4 regions of the Lentibacillus sp. L22 genome follow, and region 2 is predicted to be linked to each of the others. Evidence: riboswitches for the same ligand, from Rfam matches in the RefSeq annotation. Region 2 holds a riboswitch; each other region holds the start of a gene.
What was found. Region 2 has a riboswitch for S-adenosylmethionine ahead of ABRT01_RS08720 (5-methyltetrahydropteroyltriglutamate--homocysteine S-methyltransferase). Riboswitches for the same ligand answer to the same signal wherever they lie in the genome.

Region 1: linked by a shared signal. The riboswitch ahead of ABRT01_RS05600 (O-acetylhomoserine aminocarboxypropyltransferase/cysteine synthase family protein) and the one ahead of ABRT01_RS08720 (5-methyltetrahydropteroyltriglutamate--homocysteine S-methyltransferase) in region 2 are both predicted to bind S-adenosylmethionine.
Region 3: linked by a shared signal. The riboswitch ahead of ABRT01_RS07230 (methionine ABC transporter ATP-binding protein) and the one ahead of ABRT01_RS08720 (5-methyltetrahydropteroyltriglutamate--homocysteine S-methyltransferase) in region 2 are both predicted to bind S-adenosylmethionine.
Region 4: linked by a shared signal. The riboswitch ahead of metK (methionine adenosyltransferase) and the one ahead of ABRT01_RS08720 (5-methyltetrahydropteroyltriglutamate--homocysteine S-methyltransferase) in region 2 are both predicted to bind S-adenosylmethionine.

The regions. Positions count from the first base shown of each region.
Region 1 covers NZ_JBFNXI010000007.1:116,280-120,465, reverse strand. The annotation lists gene cls (cardiolipin synthase) at 1-117, opposite strand, end outside; gene megL (methionine gamma-lyase) at 294-1,478, opposite strand; SAM riboswitch class I at 1,813-1,929, shown strand; gene ABRT01_RS05600 (O-acetylhomoserine aminocarboxypropyltransferase/cysteine synthase family protein) at 2,103-3,812, shown strand; gene ABRT01_RS05595 (GDSL-type esterase/lipase family protein) at 4,142-4,186, shown strand, end outside.
Region 2 covers NZ_JBFNXI010000014.1:28,754-32,939, reverse strand. The annotation lists gene ABRT01_RS08730 (gluconate 2-dehydrogenase subunit 3 family protein) at 1-61, shown strand, start outside; gene ABRT01_RS08725 (GMC family oxidoreductase) at 86-1,819, shown strand; SAM riboswitch class I at 1,973-2,076, shown strand; gene ABRT01_RS08720 (5-methyltetrahydropteroyltriglutamate--homocysteine S-methyltransferase) at 2,235-3,344, shown strand; gene ABRT01_RS08715 (hypothetical protein) at 3,559-3,945, opposite strand; gene ABRT01_RS08710 (sulfurtransferase) at 3,950-4,186, opposite strand, start outside.
Region 3 covers NZ_JBFNXI010000010.1:63,838-68,023, reverse strand. The annotation lists gene ABRT01_RS07240 (MetQ/NlpA family ABC transporter substrate-binding protein) at 1-606, opposite strand, end outside; gene ABRT01_RS07235 (methionine ABC transporter permease) at 622-1,290, opposite strand; gene ABRT01_RS07230 (methionine ABC transporter ATP-binding protein) at 1,280-2,311, opposite strand; SAM riboswitch class I at 2,463-2,571, opposite strand; gene ABRT01_RS07225 (thioredoxin family protein) at 2,786-3,100, opposite strand; gene ABRT01_RS07220 (toprim domain-containing protein) at 3,111-3,464, opposite strand; gene gcvH (glycine cleavage system protein GcvH) at 3,599-3,982, opposite strand; gene ABRT01_RS07210 (arsenate reductase family protein) at 4,179-4,186, opposite strand, start outside.
Region 4 covers NZ_JBFNXI010000031.1:26,164-30,349, forward strand. The annotation lists gene ABRT01_RS12985 (hypothetical protein) at 712-2,097, shown strand; SAM riboswitch class I at 2,277-2,385, shown strand; gene metK (methionine adenosyltransferase) at 2,548-3,747, shown strand; gene asnB (asparagine synthase (glutamine-hydrolyzing)) at 3,877-4,186, shown strand, end outside.

The sequences.
Region 1 (4,186 bases), on a different contig from region 2:
GACCATCAGCCATGCCCATGTGGACTGTGCATCCTTGCGTTCCAGGAAAATGATCGTAAAGGCCAGCGCAATATTAACAATCATTATTATAGCCACTAAGTATGGCATGAACACCATGTCAGTTTCTCCTCTCAAAAAGCAAACGCATTTTACTTTATCATTTGTAAGCAATATGTATATCATCCGTGCATTCTAAATTACTATTGTATACCAGTGCCAAGAAAAAACAAAGGGGGTAACAAAAAGGGTCAGCCCCACCACTTTAATACATTAAAGCGGCAAGGGACTGCCCCCTATATTTTATCCAGCGCCTGTTTGAGATCATCCCAAACGTCTTCCCATTTTTCCAATCCAACAGACAAACGTATAAGCTGATCGGTTATTCCCATTTCCAATCTGAATGCTTCCGGGATAACCGCATGTGTCATAGTAGCCGGATGTTCAATAAGTGTCTCGGCATCACCCAGACTAACGGCGATTTTCACAAATGATAAAGCATTTAACATCGCTTGTGCATCCTGTTTTGTTCCCTTTATTTCAAAGGAGATCATACCGCCACCGCGTTTCATCTGTTTTTCCATAATGGCATAAGATGGATTTGCTTGATCACCCGGGTAATAAATGCTCGCGACTTTTGGATGGTCTTTAAGCTTGGTAAAAATTTGTTCAGCATTATCACAATGCCGATCAAGGCGAACTGGCAACGTTTTAAGCCCACGAATTAACAGCCATGCATCAAACGGTGAAATAATACCGCCGATATCCTTTTGGGTGGACATTTGTACAGTATCCAAAAAGTCTTTGGATCCAACAACAAGACCAGCTATAACGTCCCCATGACCACCGATATATTTAGTAGCACTGTGAACAACAATATCACATCCCAAATCAAGCGGGCGCTGTATATATGGCGAACAAAACGTATTATCAACGACAACCGGGATCGCAAATTCCTTGGCTACTTTTGCAACCATTGCCAGGTCAATCAACTTCATGGTTGGATTAATCGGCGTTTCCACATAAATACAGGCCGTTTCCGGTTTGATACATTTTCGCAACTCATCAGCGGAATTCATGTTGGAAAGGCTATGGGTTATCACGTATTTTTCCTCCATCATGCTTAACAGGTCAAATGTACACCCATACAGCCCGGATGAACAGACAATATGATCATTAGCCTTGGTTAATGCAATCAAAACTGCCGATACAGCAGCCATCCCGGAGCCAAATGCCAGCCCCCGCTCCCCATGTTCTAACGCGGCCATTCGTTCCTCCAATGCCGTTACAGTCGGATTGCCAATTCGTGAATAAATATAGCCCTCCTCATCCCCGGAGAATCGGCGTTCCCCTTGTTCAGCAGTTGCAAATGTAAAAGTTGATGTTTGAAATAATGGTGGTGTTAAACTTCCCAACATATCTTTTGCATCATAACCATCATGTATGACAGATGTTTCCAAATGTTTAAATCGCTTAGCCATATTCCTCTCCCCTTTATGCGCTTTCTTTCTTTACATCCATGATATCGGAAAATACCAATATTCGAAAGTGTTTTCTGAATTATTGACACACTTTTTTCGCTAAACTGAATCCCCTCCTTGTTAAGATTTTAGAGGAGCTGCAAGCAGGACGGGAGGGACTCGCGAAGTCGGTAGAGTACGCTCCGGGGCGGGAGAGGAACCCGCTAAGTCGGGACAAAGACAGCAAAGCGATTTCGCTAATGAGCCATGATAATTCCCAAAATAACAGTTGACAGATGACACTACTCAGGTTTATACTTTTTATTAAATTAAATTTTTCAAAACCTTTTTATATCTCTTATCAAGAGCGGTGGAGGGATTAGGCCCTGCGAAACCCGGCAACCATCAGGCTAAAAAGCAGTCATGAAAGGTGCTACATCCTACAGGTCCTTGTCGATCTGGAAGATAAGAGGAGGAACGTTCTTATCCGCCCTCTTCTTAAGGAAGGGCGTTTTTTCGTATCCCCCCACGTCAATTGCAACGCTCGATCAAAGTCATTGCTATACTGTGATACAAGCAATCCTTACAGAATTAAAGCATTGGCTGAAATAATCAGTCACCCAACTACCTAAGGAGGAATCATTGATGTCAAACTTTCATTCGCACGATTTAGAAACATTGTTGCTTCATGCAGGGCAGGAACCAGATCCAACAACAGGATCTCGCAGTGTTCCGATCTACCAGACGACTTCCTACGTATTTAACGATACGGAACATGCGCAAAACTTATTTGCATTAGCTGAACCAGGCAATATCTACACACGACTTGGCAATCCAACGTGTGCTGTTTTTGAAGAACGAGTCGCCCAGTTGGAAGATGGATCAGCAGCAGTTGCCACCTCATCCGGCATGGCAGCAATTACATTAGCTATTCTGAATCTGGCTGGTGCCGGTGACGAAATTATTGCCGACAGCAACTTGTACGGCGGAACCTATAATTTGTTTTCCACCACTTTGCCCCGTTATGGAATTAAGGTGAAATTTGTTGACGGGACAGACCTTGATGCCATTCGTTCCGCGATAACAACAAAAACGAAAGCAATTTATGGAGAAATTATTACCAATCCGAGTCTGAATGTGCTTGATGTGGAGGAAATTGCCAGCATCGCCCACGAACATCATATCCCGTTAATTGTGGACAACACGTTTGCTACCCCGTATTGCGCAAAGCCCTTAACATGGGGAGCCGACATTGTGATCCATTCTGCTACCAAATGGATCGGTGGCCACGGAAATTCCATTGGTGGTGTTGTTGTCGATGGTGGACGATTTAATTGGGACAACGAAAAATTCCCCGGGTTTACCGAACCGGATGAGAGCTATCACGGCCTCCGCTATGCAGACTTGGCTCCGGCTGCCTTCGCAACAAAATTACGGGCGCAATTACTGAGGGATATCGGAGCATGCCTAAGTCCCATTAATGCCTTTTTACTATTGCAAGGACTGGAAACCTTACATTTGCGTGTCGAACGTCATAATCAAAATGCGCAAGAAGTCGCCGCATACCTCAAGGCGCATCCAGCTGTGGAATGGGTCAACTATCCTGGATTGGAAAACCACCCTTCCCATTCATTGGCTAAAAAATATTTGCAACACGGTTTTGGTTCCATCATCACGTTCGGTATTCAAGGTGGCAGGGAAGCAGGAAGGAAATTGATTGACAATATTTCGATCTGGTCACATGTCGCGAATGTCGGGGATTCGAAATCACTGATTATTCATCCTGCATCCACAACCCATCAGCAATTAAGTGCGGAAGACTTGGAAAAAAGCGGTGTATCCGAAGAACTTGTCCGCCTTGCTATCGGGGTCGAAAATGTGGATGATATTTTAATTGATTTGGATCAGGCTATTGCCAAAGCTACCGATACAAAGCCAACTATCCAATCTTCCGGGAATGATGCCATTAAATGGCTGCTTTCATCCCCTTTTTCCCGTGAAGCTGGTGCGATAAGACAAAAAGTAATCGCAGTAATTGGTCAAGATCATAGCAAACAGGAATTACAGCAATTACAACAGCATGGATTCCAAATCGTCGAAGTAAATGAACAGACCCAAGCGCCGGATACAATTGATGCAGCTTGGCTGAAAAAAGGACCTGTCCCTGCCAGCACGCTGGAACAGTTTATTAATGCACAAGGAAAGATCCTGTGGATAGAACAACCGGATGAAACCGATCCAACACTGGAACATGCAAAAGCTTGCGGAATTACGGTTATCACCGGATTAAACCCCAATGAAACATTTATACGTTTACGCAACAACACATCCGAACAACTAACTGTTGAGGTATAACAATTTTTTAAGGTTTTGAAGGCTGACCCTATATGGGTACGGCCTTCTTTTTTTACATCATTTTCGCGACAAAACATGTATGCTATAATCATAATCACAACCTGCAAGAAATAATGGCTTCTGTGTGTGTTCCACTAGATATGGATGATTTTAGCAGGAGTCCCCCTGTCTTATTATTACAATTTTATAACATGCCAAATCAATGATAAAAACATGATATACTAGCCAAGATAAACGGGTAAACATATACTATTATGCACCCTTTTCGCATTTGTTCTGATTCATTTCATTTCTTGCATACAGTATAATAGAACTATTTTCGTATTGGTGTGATAAATTTGAGGAAGTTTGCAGTTATTTTTGTTATTTTACTT
Region 2 (4,186 bases):
TAGCAACGAGAAATTCGACAAAATCGAACCAATGAGCCTAAAGCAATATCAAGGACATTAATCAACATGACAAGGAGGAGAGAATATGGTCCAAAAACTCGATAAAGTGGATGCAGTTATCGTTGGCTCTGGTTGGGCAGGTGGTATTGCCGCTGCAGAACTTTCCAAAGCAGGTTACCAAGTTGTCGTGTTAGAACGCGGAGAGAACAAAAAGCAAGATGATTTTGTTGGTACCAAGGATGAATTAAAATATTCCATCCGCTATGATTTGATGCAGAAATTAAATAAGGACACCATTACCTCGAGAAGTAGTATAAACGATACAGCATTGCCCGTGCGCAACAATAGTCACGCCCGCATCGGCACAGACACTGGAGGGGCAGGTGTACATTGGAATGGCATTAGTTTCCGCTGGTTGCCATATGATTTTGAGATTTACAGTAAAACGGTGGATCGCTACGGCAAGGATAAAATCCCCAAAGATATGACCATTCAGGACTGGGGCATTACCTATGACGAATTGGAACCGTATTACGACAAATTCGAAAAAACTGCCGGTATATCCGGAGAAGAAAACCCAATCGGGCCCAAGCGTTCAGATAAATATCCGAATCCGCCGATGCAGGAGACCGCGGTTACCCGGCTGTATAAAAAAGCCGCGAAAGAACTCGGATATCATCCCTATCACATACCATCTGCCAACGTCACCAAGCAGTACACGAACCCGGACGGAGAAACCATTAACGCCTGTATGTATTGTGCATTTTGTGAGGAATATGGCTGTGACTTTGGTGCGAAGGCGGATCCGATTGTAACTGTACTTGCAACTGCCGAAAAGACTGGCAATTACGAACTGCGTAATCAATGCACTGCCACCCGGGTTACCCATAGCGGCAACCGGGCTAACGGGATCATTTATACCGATACCTCAACCGGTCAAGAATACGAGCAACCTGCTGACATTGTTGTGCTTGCCGGATTTGTTTTTACCAATAACCGGTTATTATTATTATCTGAGATTGGCGAACCATACAATCCTAAAACTGGAAAAGGTATCATCGGCAAAAACTTCACCGGCCATTTTTCCAATCTCTCTACCTATGTCGGTACCCGCGGCTTCTTTGAAGATAAAAAATTCAATTTGTATGCCGGTGCAGGTGCCCTGGGTACGACGATTGATGACTTTAGCGGTGATAATATCGACCATACCGATCTCGATTTTCTACATGGGTATGAAGTGCATTACTTCCAGACGGGAATGCGGCCGATTGCCAATAACCAAGTTCCAAAAGGTACACCAATCTGGGGGAAGGAATTTAAGAAAAATTCATTGCACTACACGAATCGCAATATCTTCCTGACCCCACAGACCGCATTTTTGCCGAATAAGAACAGCTACATGGACCTGGATCCAACGTACACCGATTATCTTGGCAATCCGCTGCTCAGAGTAACCTGTGAATACCAGGACTATGATATCAGCCGCACCCGTCACGGTATTAACACTTCCAAAAAAATCGTGGAAAAAATGGGTGCCGATATCGTGGATGTCGATGAAATTGATGATGATACGCAATTCGACCACAAATTTTATACCGATCATTTCTTCGGTGGCGCCATCATGGGTGATAGTAAGGATAATTCAGCAGTCAACACGTATTCACAGATGTGGGATATGGAAAACCTATTCGTTGTAGGCGGCTCTTCCTTCCCGCATAACAGTAATTACAATCCAACCGTTACTATCGGCGCATTCGCTTACCGTGCGACAGAGGGAATGATTCAGTATTTAAAAAATGGAGGAGGAATAGTTTCTTAGGAGAAAAGGGAATAAGTACTTTACTTGTTTGATCCATTGAATATATTTTATTGGCTTTGGGTCAGTGTATGTTACTTTTGTAAACATTCAAAAATCCCTTGACATTTAGTATCGTCACGTGTAACGTAAATATTAATAATTTAATATAATTTTTTCTTATCCAGAGAGGTGGAGGGACTGGCCCTTGGAAGCCTCGGCAGCAGACTCGGTATAGAGTACTGTGCCAATTCCAGAAGCGTCATGCTTGAAGATAAGAAGAGCGAACAACTGTGATCGTGAAACCTCTTCTTAATTCAAGAAGGGGTTTTTTGATTCCATAAAGGCCCCGCGTAAACTAGACAGAAAGGAGCGGTGTTGCAGGAATAGCTGAACCTATTGATTTTAACCATCACAAAAAAGAAAGAGGGTATATTACATGTCGATTACATTAACCAAAGCACCATTTAAAGCTGATCTTGTTGGCAGCTTGCTTCGTCCAGAAAATTTGCAGCAGGCGAGGAAGGCATACAAAGAAGGAAGCATCTCCGCTGAACAACTGCGTGAGGTAGAAACGAAGGAAATCAAGCGCATTGTTGACAAGCAGATTGAGGTCGGTTTAAAAGCCGTGAGTGACGGAGAGTTCAGACGCCGCTTCTGGCATACAGATTTCCTGGAACATTTAAATGGTGTAGAAGGCTATGTTCCTGAAACTGGATTCGTTTTTCACGGCGAGGAGGAAACGGAAAAGTATGATGTACGAAACATTGGCAAGATCTCGTTCAATCCGGACCATCCGTTTCTAAAAGACTTTTCCTTGTTTCATGACATTGTAGATGGCCGGGCAGTTGCCAAACAAACGATTCCAAGTCCTAACCAATTATTCAATCCCGGTATTCGCGATGAAAGTATCTATCCGGATATAGAGGAATATGCAGATGATATTATTCAAACCTACCGGGATGCATTACGGGCGTTTTATGATGCTGGTGTACGATACTTACAATTTGACGATGTGTATATTGCCGGTCTTTCGTCACCCGATATTCCGTTCAATGACGGTACATTTAATCGAGAACAATTAATTGATTTGGCATTGCGGGTTGTTAACGGCGTACTGGAAGGAAAACCGGATGATTTGTATGTGACAACCCATCTCTGTCGCGGTAATTATCGATCTAACTGGGCATTTGCAGGAAGTTATAAACGGATTGCACCCACATTATTTGCCAAAGAAAATGTCAATGGATTCTTTTTAGAGTATGACGATGATCGTTCCGGTGATTTCAAACCATTGGAATATATCCCAAATGGAGGGGCACAGGTTGTACTTGGCCTGGTCACTTCCAAATCTGGTGAGCTGGAAGATAAGGAAAAGATTAAAGCACGAATCGAGGAAGCATCACAATATGTACCGCTTGAACAACTAGCTCTAAGTACACAATGCGGATTTGCCTCAACTCATCATGGAAATAAATTAACTGAGGAAGATCAATGGAGGAAGCTGAAGTTTATTGTCGAGATCGCCAATGAAGTATGGGGTTTTTGATCATTGGTACAATCTCGAAATGTCTTCGGTTAAGGATATTCAAGGGTCTCTGTAGTGTTGTGGGGATAGTCTGGATTTTTATTAGGAACTTCCTAATGGAGGAGTTCCTTTTTTATTGAAAACATGCAATGAGCATACAATGACTGTTTCATATTTTCAGCTATCAAAAGAAACAAAAACAAACATCCCCCCTTGATGCTTGGGGGGGATGATCCTACCAGGAACGTATTGCTCCATCGTCCAAACAACCGGGACGAATGACACCTTTGATAAAGTTTTGGCTAGTTGGCAATGACACCAGATGAGCCAGCCATTGTTCCTTTTCCTTATCTGGAATCCTGTGGACAAAACTTTCTGCAGTAACCTGAAGAATCACATCATCGTCACTAATTCCAAAGTCCAAGGACCAGCCACCGGTTTTGGAAATTCGTCCAGACGTATCGGTTCGAATGATTTTATAATCGTCCTTTTCTTTATAGGAATCTAACACAGATGCATCCAAATAGATTGGTAGTTTTTCAAGCTGTCCATCCTTTAGCGCTTTTGAGAATAGCTGTTTTATGATTGGAACGTCACTCACACGAATGGTTTCTACCGCCATTGCTTTACCTCTCAACCGGTACGCCAACCATGCTTCCCCATTCGGTCCAGGAGCCGTCATAGTTGCGGACGTTGTCAAAGCCAAGTAACTCGTGAAGGGCAAACCATGTGTGAGCAGAACGTTCACCAATTCGGCAATAGGTGATAACATCTTTATCGGAAGTAATTCCTTTTGTTCCATATAATTCTTTTAATTCCTCTGGAGATTTAAACGTACCATCCTCATTCGTAGCTTGTTTCCA
Region 3 (4,186 bases), on a different contig from region 2:
AACAAGGACATTGTCTTCTTTATTATAGAGTTCCGGTAAAATTGCAGCATCATAATCAGCTGAAAATTTTAAATGCTTTGGATTTTCAACAATATCATCAATCTGCGCATTTACTTTATCCACATTATCATCCAGCTTGATTAAGCCACTTTTTTCAAATAATTCCAGTATCCGTCCATGGTCTGACGCTGAATTACTCATAATCACTTCTGTACCATTTTTGACGTCATCCAGACTTTTAATATCTTTTGAATAAATCCCCATTGGTTCAATATGAATGCCATCAATGTAATCCAGATCGTAGCCGGTATCTTTTATCACTTGTTCTAAGAAGGGAATGGTTTGAAAATAATTCGCATCCAGATCACTATCAGCAAGTGCATCGTTAGGTAATACATAATCTTGAAATTCCTCAATCTCTAAATTAATCCCTTTTTCTTTCAAGATCGGTTTCGCCTTTTCCAATACTTCGGCATGTGGGACACTTGTTGCACCCACTTTAATGGTTGTATTACCGTCTTCATCTTTACCCTCACTGGAACCACCGCCACAAGCCGCTAAAAGAAGTACCAGTATTGCAGACAGAAGTATAAAAACCTTTTTCATCAAAAATTCCCCTCTCTATCTTTTATCTAATTTATTGGAAATAAAGTCGCCAATGAACTGAAAAATAAATACAATGATAACAATTGCCACAGTACAAACAAGGACAACATCAAAGTCACGTCGCTGGAAACCAAAATAATAGGCATAATTACCTAATCCTCCAGCGCCAATTACTCCAGCCATTGCCGTATAACCAATTAACGCAATTGCGGTCACCGTTAATCCGGAAATCAAAGCAGGCATCGATTCCGGCAGTAAGACGCGAAAGATAATTGTTCTTGTTTTTGCCCCCATGGATTTTGCAGCCTCAACCACACCTTTATCCACTTCTTTTAGAGCAATCTCAACTAATCGGCCATAAAACGGTGCCGACCCGATAATTAAGGCAGGCAATGCAGCATTGGGGCCGCGAATCGTTCCTAGTAAAAAATCGGTAAATGGGAATAACAAAAAGATCAAAATAATAAATGGGATCGCACGAAAGATATTGACAGCAGCAGCAACAATTAGGTTAATAAATTTATTCTGCCATATCCCATCTTTAGCTGTCAGGTATAAGAGCAACCCTAGTAAAATTCCCAGAATAAATGTACCAAGAAGTCCCAATAAGGTCATATAAAATGTTTCATAGGTCGCATCCCAAAAATCTTCCATATTCAAATTAGGAAATAAATCAGTCAGCATCACGGAACACCTCCACTTCTACCGAGGTATCCTGAATAAACCGGAGCGCCTTGTTCAATTCAGACGTTTCGCCGATCATCTGAACAAACAATGTTCCATAGGCTCCTGCCTGTGTCTGCGTAATTTTTCCCTGCAGGATATTTACGTCGATGGAAAACTCCTTGGCCACCTTGCTGATGAGTGCCTGATTGGCAGTTTCCCCAATAAAATGCAGACGAACAATTTTACCATGCTCATATGTGTTAATCAGATCTGTTACACCTTCATTTTCATCTGCTGTCCCCATCACCTGTTCAACAAAACGCTTCGTTACCTGCTGTTGCGGCCGCAAAAATATGTCCAACACATCGCCTTGCTCCACAATTTTTCCTTTTTCCATGACAGCGACCTGGTTACAAATTTTGCGAATGACGTGCATTTCATGGGTGATTAAGATAATCGTTAATCCCAGCTGTTTATTAATATCCACCAACAGGTCCAAAATGGAATCGGTTGTTTCCGGATCCAACGCCGAAGTTGCTTCGTCACATAATAATACTTTCGGGTTATTTGCAAGCGCTCTGGCAATTCCCACCCGCTGTTTTTGTCCACCACTTAACTGGGATGGGTAAGCATTCTCGCGTTCCGTAAGACCAACAAGATTGATTAATTCCTTCACCCGCTTGTCACGCTTGTCCTTTGGAACACCTGCAATCTCCAGCGGAAATGCGATATTGTCTTTGACCGTCCGTGACCAAAGCAGATTAAAATGTTGAAAGATCATACCGATTTCTTGTCTGGCAACCCGAAGCTGTTTCGCATTCATCTCGGTAATATCGTGGTCATGGATAACAATCCGTCCGCTCGTCGGTTCCTCCAGCCGATTCAGCAGCCTGACAAACGTACTCTTTCCCGCCCCGCTATATCCGATCACCCCGAATATCTCGCCTTCTTGTATATCTAACGTTAATTCATTCACAGCAGTGATTTGCTCATTATTGGATGATGAGAAAATTTTGCTCAACCCTTCAATCGAAATCAAGAAATAGTCCTCCTTTTAAAATCCTTCCAGGGCAAACCATACAGGAAACAAACTTAAATCATCTGTATTTTCATGATTATATTATGCCCCACATAACGGAAAAACGTCTTTCTGCGGGGAACAGAAAGACGTTTTTAATGTCTTCTAAGTTCCCTCATCTGTCAAAGTACTACTCTGCAGGAATTGGCACCTTTCAAACGAATTGCCTGAAGGTTGCCGCGGGTTCACAGGGCCAGTCCCTCCACCGCTCAAGATAAGAGATTTATCATATATTGCTGTTAATAATAAATTAAATATTAGCATTGCAAATCACTAGTGTCAATATGAAGTTCAATAGTTCGCTAATTCCCAATTATCCTACATCAATTGGTTGGTAGATCAACCGCCTGCAAAAGGCAATATAAGAATATGGATACCCTGTCCTTATACCCTTTGTCCATGCTGGATCCACTTGTTTGCCAGAGCCTCGTTGAATTATGATGTCGCAAACAATTCCGGTTTATATTCAAGCAAATAGTGATAAATATTGGCAATGGAGCGGAATGCATAAACTCGCTCCTTGATTTTTCCATCTTGTTTGATGAACAAACACGGAACACTTTCGATCTTGTATTCCTGCATAAACTCCGGATTTATTGAGGCGTTCATTTCGTAAAAAATATTTTCCTGATGTACAGACTCGATCTTATCCAGCATCGTCCTGGCCAGTTTACACGTACCACACAACGGGGTGAAAATATATAGAAAATAACTCTCTTTTGCTTTTGCTTCTTCTGTAAATTGCTGCAATACGATCACCCTAAATTAAAAATATCGGATTAACCTCAATGCTTTTGCTAACCAAAATTGTCGCAAGTACCTGCTCGGGCGTTGTTGCTACTTCCCGGTACTCACTACTGACATATAAGTGATTGGCATGCGGAAGTTCCCGGGCCAATTGTTTGCGTAACTTGATCCCTGAATCATCCTCATCAACTAAAATAAATACGTCTTTATTATCCAAATCGTACGCATATAATAGTTCATCAAACCGTTCCACACCCAGCGTTCCATTCGTACAAACAATTTCCAGGTCCTCTGTGATGACTTTTTTGATTTGCTTTTTATCGGTTAACCCTTCAACAATAATCACCTTATCCGATTCATTTGTCATGATCCCATAGCACTCCTTACCAATTCAAGCAAAAAGCTTCCCTATTACCATCTTATGATGTGAATAAGGCTGACTATACACCTTCTTTTTCGGTGCAAGCCAGCCTTCTGACATGTACTATTCATTTGTGGAAATTAGTCTTCCTGCGTTACTTCTTCGTATTGTTTAGCCGACAGCAGGTCATCCATTTCTGATTCATCCGATGGTTCAACGACAATCATCCACGCCTTTTCATATGGTGATTCGTTCACAAATTCAGGGTTGTCCTCTAAATCATCATTTACTTCAACAACTTTACCACTAATTGGCGCATACAATTCTGAAACAGTTTTTACCGATTCCACACTTCCGAAAGGCTCATCTGCTTCGATGTCGTCACCAACTTCTGGTAATTCAACAAAAACAATGTCGCCTAATTCATCTTGGGCAAAATCTGTAATTCCGATTCTGACTTTATCGTCTTCTTTTTTTACCCACTCATGTTCTTCTGAATATAATAATTCTTCTGGTAAGCTCATTGAAAATCCCTCCGTTAAAGTGCGTTCAAAAAGGAGTATAAAAAGGACCAAGATCAGCTAAGGTCTTAGGGCGTCCTGTTGTAACGTCAACAGTAGTCTGAGGTCATTTTTACCGGACTTTTTGAACATCCTCTTTATTCATTGCAATATTACTATACTAGGTATTCTCGTTTATTTCTAGTATTTCACTTTAATTTTACAACC
Region 4 (4,186 bases), on a different contig from region 2:
GATATCGACCTTAGAAAGCGGGAATCGACCAAAAGTGGTGGGATATCAACCTCAGAAGGCGGATATCAACCAAAAGTGCGGGTGTATCAACCTGAAAAAGACGGAATCAACCGAAAACAGGGGGAGTATCAACCTAAAAAAGCGGATATCAACCTGATGGGAATCGACCAAAAGTTAAAGAACGTTTAATGGTAAATGAACTCCTTTCTTCGGTTTTGGCGGAGGGACAGGATTAAAAAGGGTTGTAAAGGTAAAATGCCTGTTTGATGTCAATATCCTTGAGAGTTAGTTTCAATTACGCGTACATATATTTAGTTAACTTCAGACCAATTCTCCATTAAAAAGGGAGTTGGTTTTTGTTGTTCAAATTTGCTTATTGAGACTTTTTGGAAGATGGGAGATTAAACAAGACAATGGAGAAAAACCATATCTAAATTACATTGGTTTGTAAGGAGAATTTATTGGTTATTGCCATGACTATAATGTTGTGAACGTTTAAGTGATTATATTCATTTGTAAAAAGCTACTAAATTGAATGCCAGAACAAGGGTAACTAGAAGCATGTACATAAAAACAAAGCCTAGATAATTTATTGAAAGTTCTAACCAGGATCATTGACATATGTTCCCTACAATGATAAGGATAAAGTATAAAGACCGGATTGTACTGGAGGAGTTTCACCGAAGCGTAAAATAAAGGGAGATAGGAAAAATGAATAAAAAATTAATGATGATGTTGTTAGCGGGGTTGTTGTCAATGGTATTAGTTGCATGTGGAAATAGTGAAGAAGATAAAGAGGATACAAAATCAGATACAGAAAAACAGGAAGATGAAAAAGAAATTAAAGTAGTAACTGCGGATCTATTCCATAAAAAGTTTTTCAATGATAGCTTTGGTATGGACGCACTTGGGGTATATGGGACTTTAAAAAATGAGGGTGAAACACCTGTAATTATCTCTGATGTGGAAATTACACTGTTTAATGATGAAGATAAGGCTATAGAAGTAAATACTGGTCAGGAAGATATTTTTAATAGTACGGCTATTGCTCCAGTTGTTATGGATGTTGATGAAAAAAGCTTTATTAATTTATATTTAGACTACAAGGACAAATACAAAGAATTAGACCACGTAGAAATTGATTATGAAGCTAAGCCAATATCAGCGGATAAACTAGTAAACATTGAGCTTGATAAAGATTCTATTAATCCAATGGGAGAATTACAGGAACCGGAAGAATGGAAAAAAGAAGATATGTCTGAAGGAACGATTCAGGGGAGGGAAGACATTCCTGTTACTGATGCAGATATTACCTTTAATATTGAAAATAAAGATGACAGAGACGCCAAGTACTATGCAGGTATTGGTGTTTACGATGAAGATGGGGAACTGCTGGGAACAGTTTTAGATACAGAGGATCTAGAAGATGATCATGTTCTTAAATCTGGAAAGGTTAAAAATGTCGAGGCATTAGACTCAGTCCCATTCAATATGGATAATATAGATCATGTAGAAGTTTACGTAGGTGGGATAGAGGCAGACGAAAGTGACTATTTGGAGGATTCAACTGTTGAAGAGGCTATAGAAGGGCACTTTAGTGAAGAAACTGATCAGAAAGAAGATAGTAACAAGTCCAATGATAAGGAGGAGGATTCAGAACTAGATCAAAACGATAAAAAAGAAACAGCTTCTTTAGACAGTTATTCAGAAGAAGAAATTGAATATGCTCGTGTCTGGATGCAGTTTATGGAAGTACAGGATATTACAGAACTAAATGTTAACAAGGTATCAGTGGGGACGCCTATTAATCCTCACGTTGATAAAAGTTCTAATTATCCAGAAGATGTTGTGATTCTAACTTCAGACATGACAGCAAATGGTATTATTACTTATTCAAGTAATGGAGATGGAACCATTAATATTTACCCAATTCCTTCACAATTTCCTCCAGAGGAATTTATTCAAGAGGAGGAAGGAATGGATATGCAGGAATACACTCAGTATTTAACGGATAATACTGAAAAGATGGATGTAGCCCCTTTAGATGATGATAAAGTGGCAGAGTTCCTAGACTCAGTAGATATTAAATATATGTAAACACCGTATATTTTACTATCAAGCCCCTTTGTAAGATTTTTTAATTGTCACTATTATTGTTGGTGACTTAAATATAAATAGATCCCAAAGGCTCATAGGGCTTCTATGATACAACAGAATAACGGATAAAAACATTGACATAAACAGGTGTTTTCGTTACGATAAATGACGAACGGACTCTCTTATTCAGAGTTGGTGGAGGGACAGGCCCGATGAAACCCGGCAACCATCACAAACGTGTGAAAAGGTGCTAATCTGATGCAAGGATAATTCCTTGAACAATAAGAGCGAAAGGCCACGAACCCTTTCCTCCATACGGGAAAGGCTTTTTTTGTTTTTAAGGAAATTGTATTCAATTAAAAACATGCATCATCCAAGATGTTTGAACAACATGTATGATAATCAATAATGATGAGTTCCGTACCAAAATTAAAGGGAGAGATTTGGCCTATGGCTGCAAATCGACGTTTATTCACATCCGAATCGGTCACGGAAGGGCATCCTGATAAAATTTGCGATCAGATTTCGGATGCGATTTTGGATGAAATTTTAGCAAAGGATCCAAACGCCCGTGTCGCTTGTGAAACCACTGTAACAACCGGTTTGGTATTGGTTTCTGGCGAGATAACGACGAGCACATATGTGGATATTCCGGCAATAGTCAGGCAAACGATTAAAGATATCGGTTATACCAGAGCAAAATATGGTTTTGATGCGGAAACATGTGCTGTACTTACAGCGATTGATGAACAATCGCCCGATATTGCCGAGGGTGTAGATACCGCCTGGGAAGCACGGCAAGGCCGAATGTCGGATGAGGAAATCGCGGCGATCGGTGCCGGGGACCAAGGCTTGATGTTTGGGTTTGCCTGTGATGAAACAGAAGAGTTCATGCCAATGCCGATTTCGTTGGCGCATAAAATGGCAAAACGTTTGGCGGACGTGCGAAAAGATGGCACACTTGATTACTTGAGACCGGATGGGAAAACCCAGGTAACAGTAGAATATGATGACCAGGATAATCCGGTAAAAGTGGATACAATCGTTATTTCCACCCAGCATCACCAGGATATTTCAACTGAACGAATTGAAAGGGATTTGCTTGAGTATGTCGTTCGCCCAGTCGTTCCGGCATACCTGCTGGATGAAACAACGAAATATTTCATTAATCCAACAGGCCGCTTTGTTATTGGCGGTCCACAAGGGGATGCCGGATTAACGGGACGGAAAATTATTGTTGACACATACGGAGGATATGCCCGTCATGGCGGCGGTGCATTTAGTGGTAAAGATTCAACCAAAGTGGATCGCTCCGCAGCATATGCCGCCCGTTATGTTGCCAAAAATATAGTTGCTTCCGGGCTTGCCAAAACATGTGAAGTACAGCTTGCGTATGCAATTGGTGTCGCTGAACCAGTATCGATAGCCATTAACACGTTTGACACGGGAACAGTTAATGAAGAAAGATTGGTTGAAGCGGTTCGAGAATTGTTTGATTTACGCCCAGCCGGCATTATTCGTATGCTTGATTTACAACGGCCTATTTTCAAAAAAACAGCTGCCTACGGACATTTTGGCCGAACCGACATCCTATTCCCATGGGAGAAGACGGATAAAGTTGAGGAATTAAAAGCATTGGTACAGATATAAGAACAATTGGTATGACTTTTCGTTATTATTATATATTTTTTGAGCCGATATTCTTATCGAAATAGGTCATCGTTTGTGATATACTCAAAAAGATATGATTACGAGAGCAAGAGAGTGAGGCTAAAGCCAATGTGTGGATTTATCGGAATGATTCGCAATAAGCCGGGGTTGCCAAATGAAACGGCAATACAGGCCTTTGAGCGGCAAAATAACATTATAACCCATCGTGGACCCGATGACGAGGGTTATTTTCACGATCATTATGTATCGTTTGGATTTAGACGTTTAAGCATTATCGATATCGAAAGTGGTCAGCAGCCACTCAGCTATCAAAATGAAAAAATATGGCTTATTTTCAATGGTGAAATCTATAATTATGTTGAACTTCGGGAAGATCTACGTCAAGAAGGCTATACATTTACAACGGAATCAGATACAG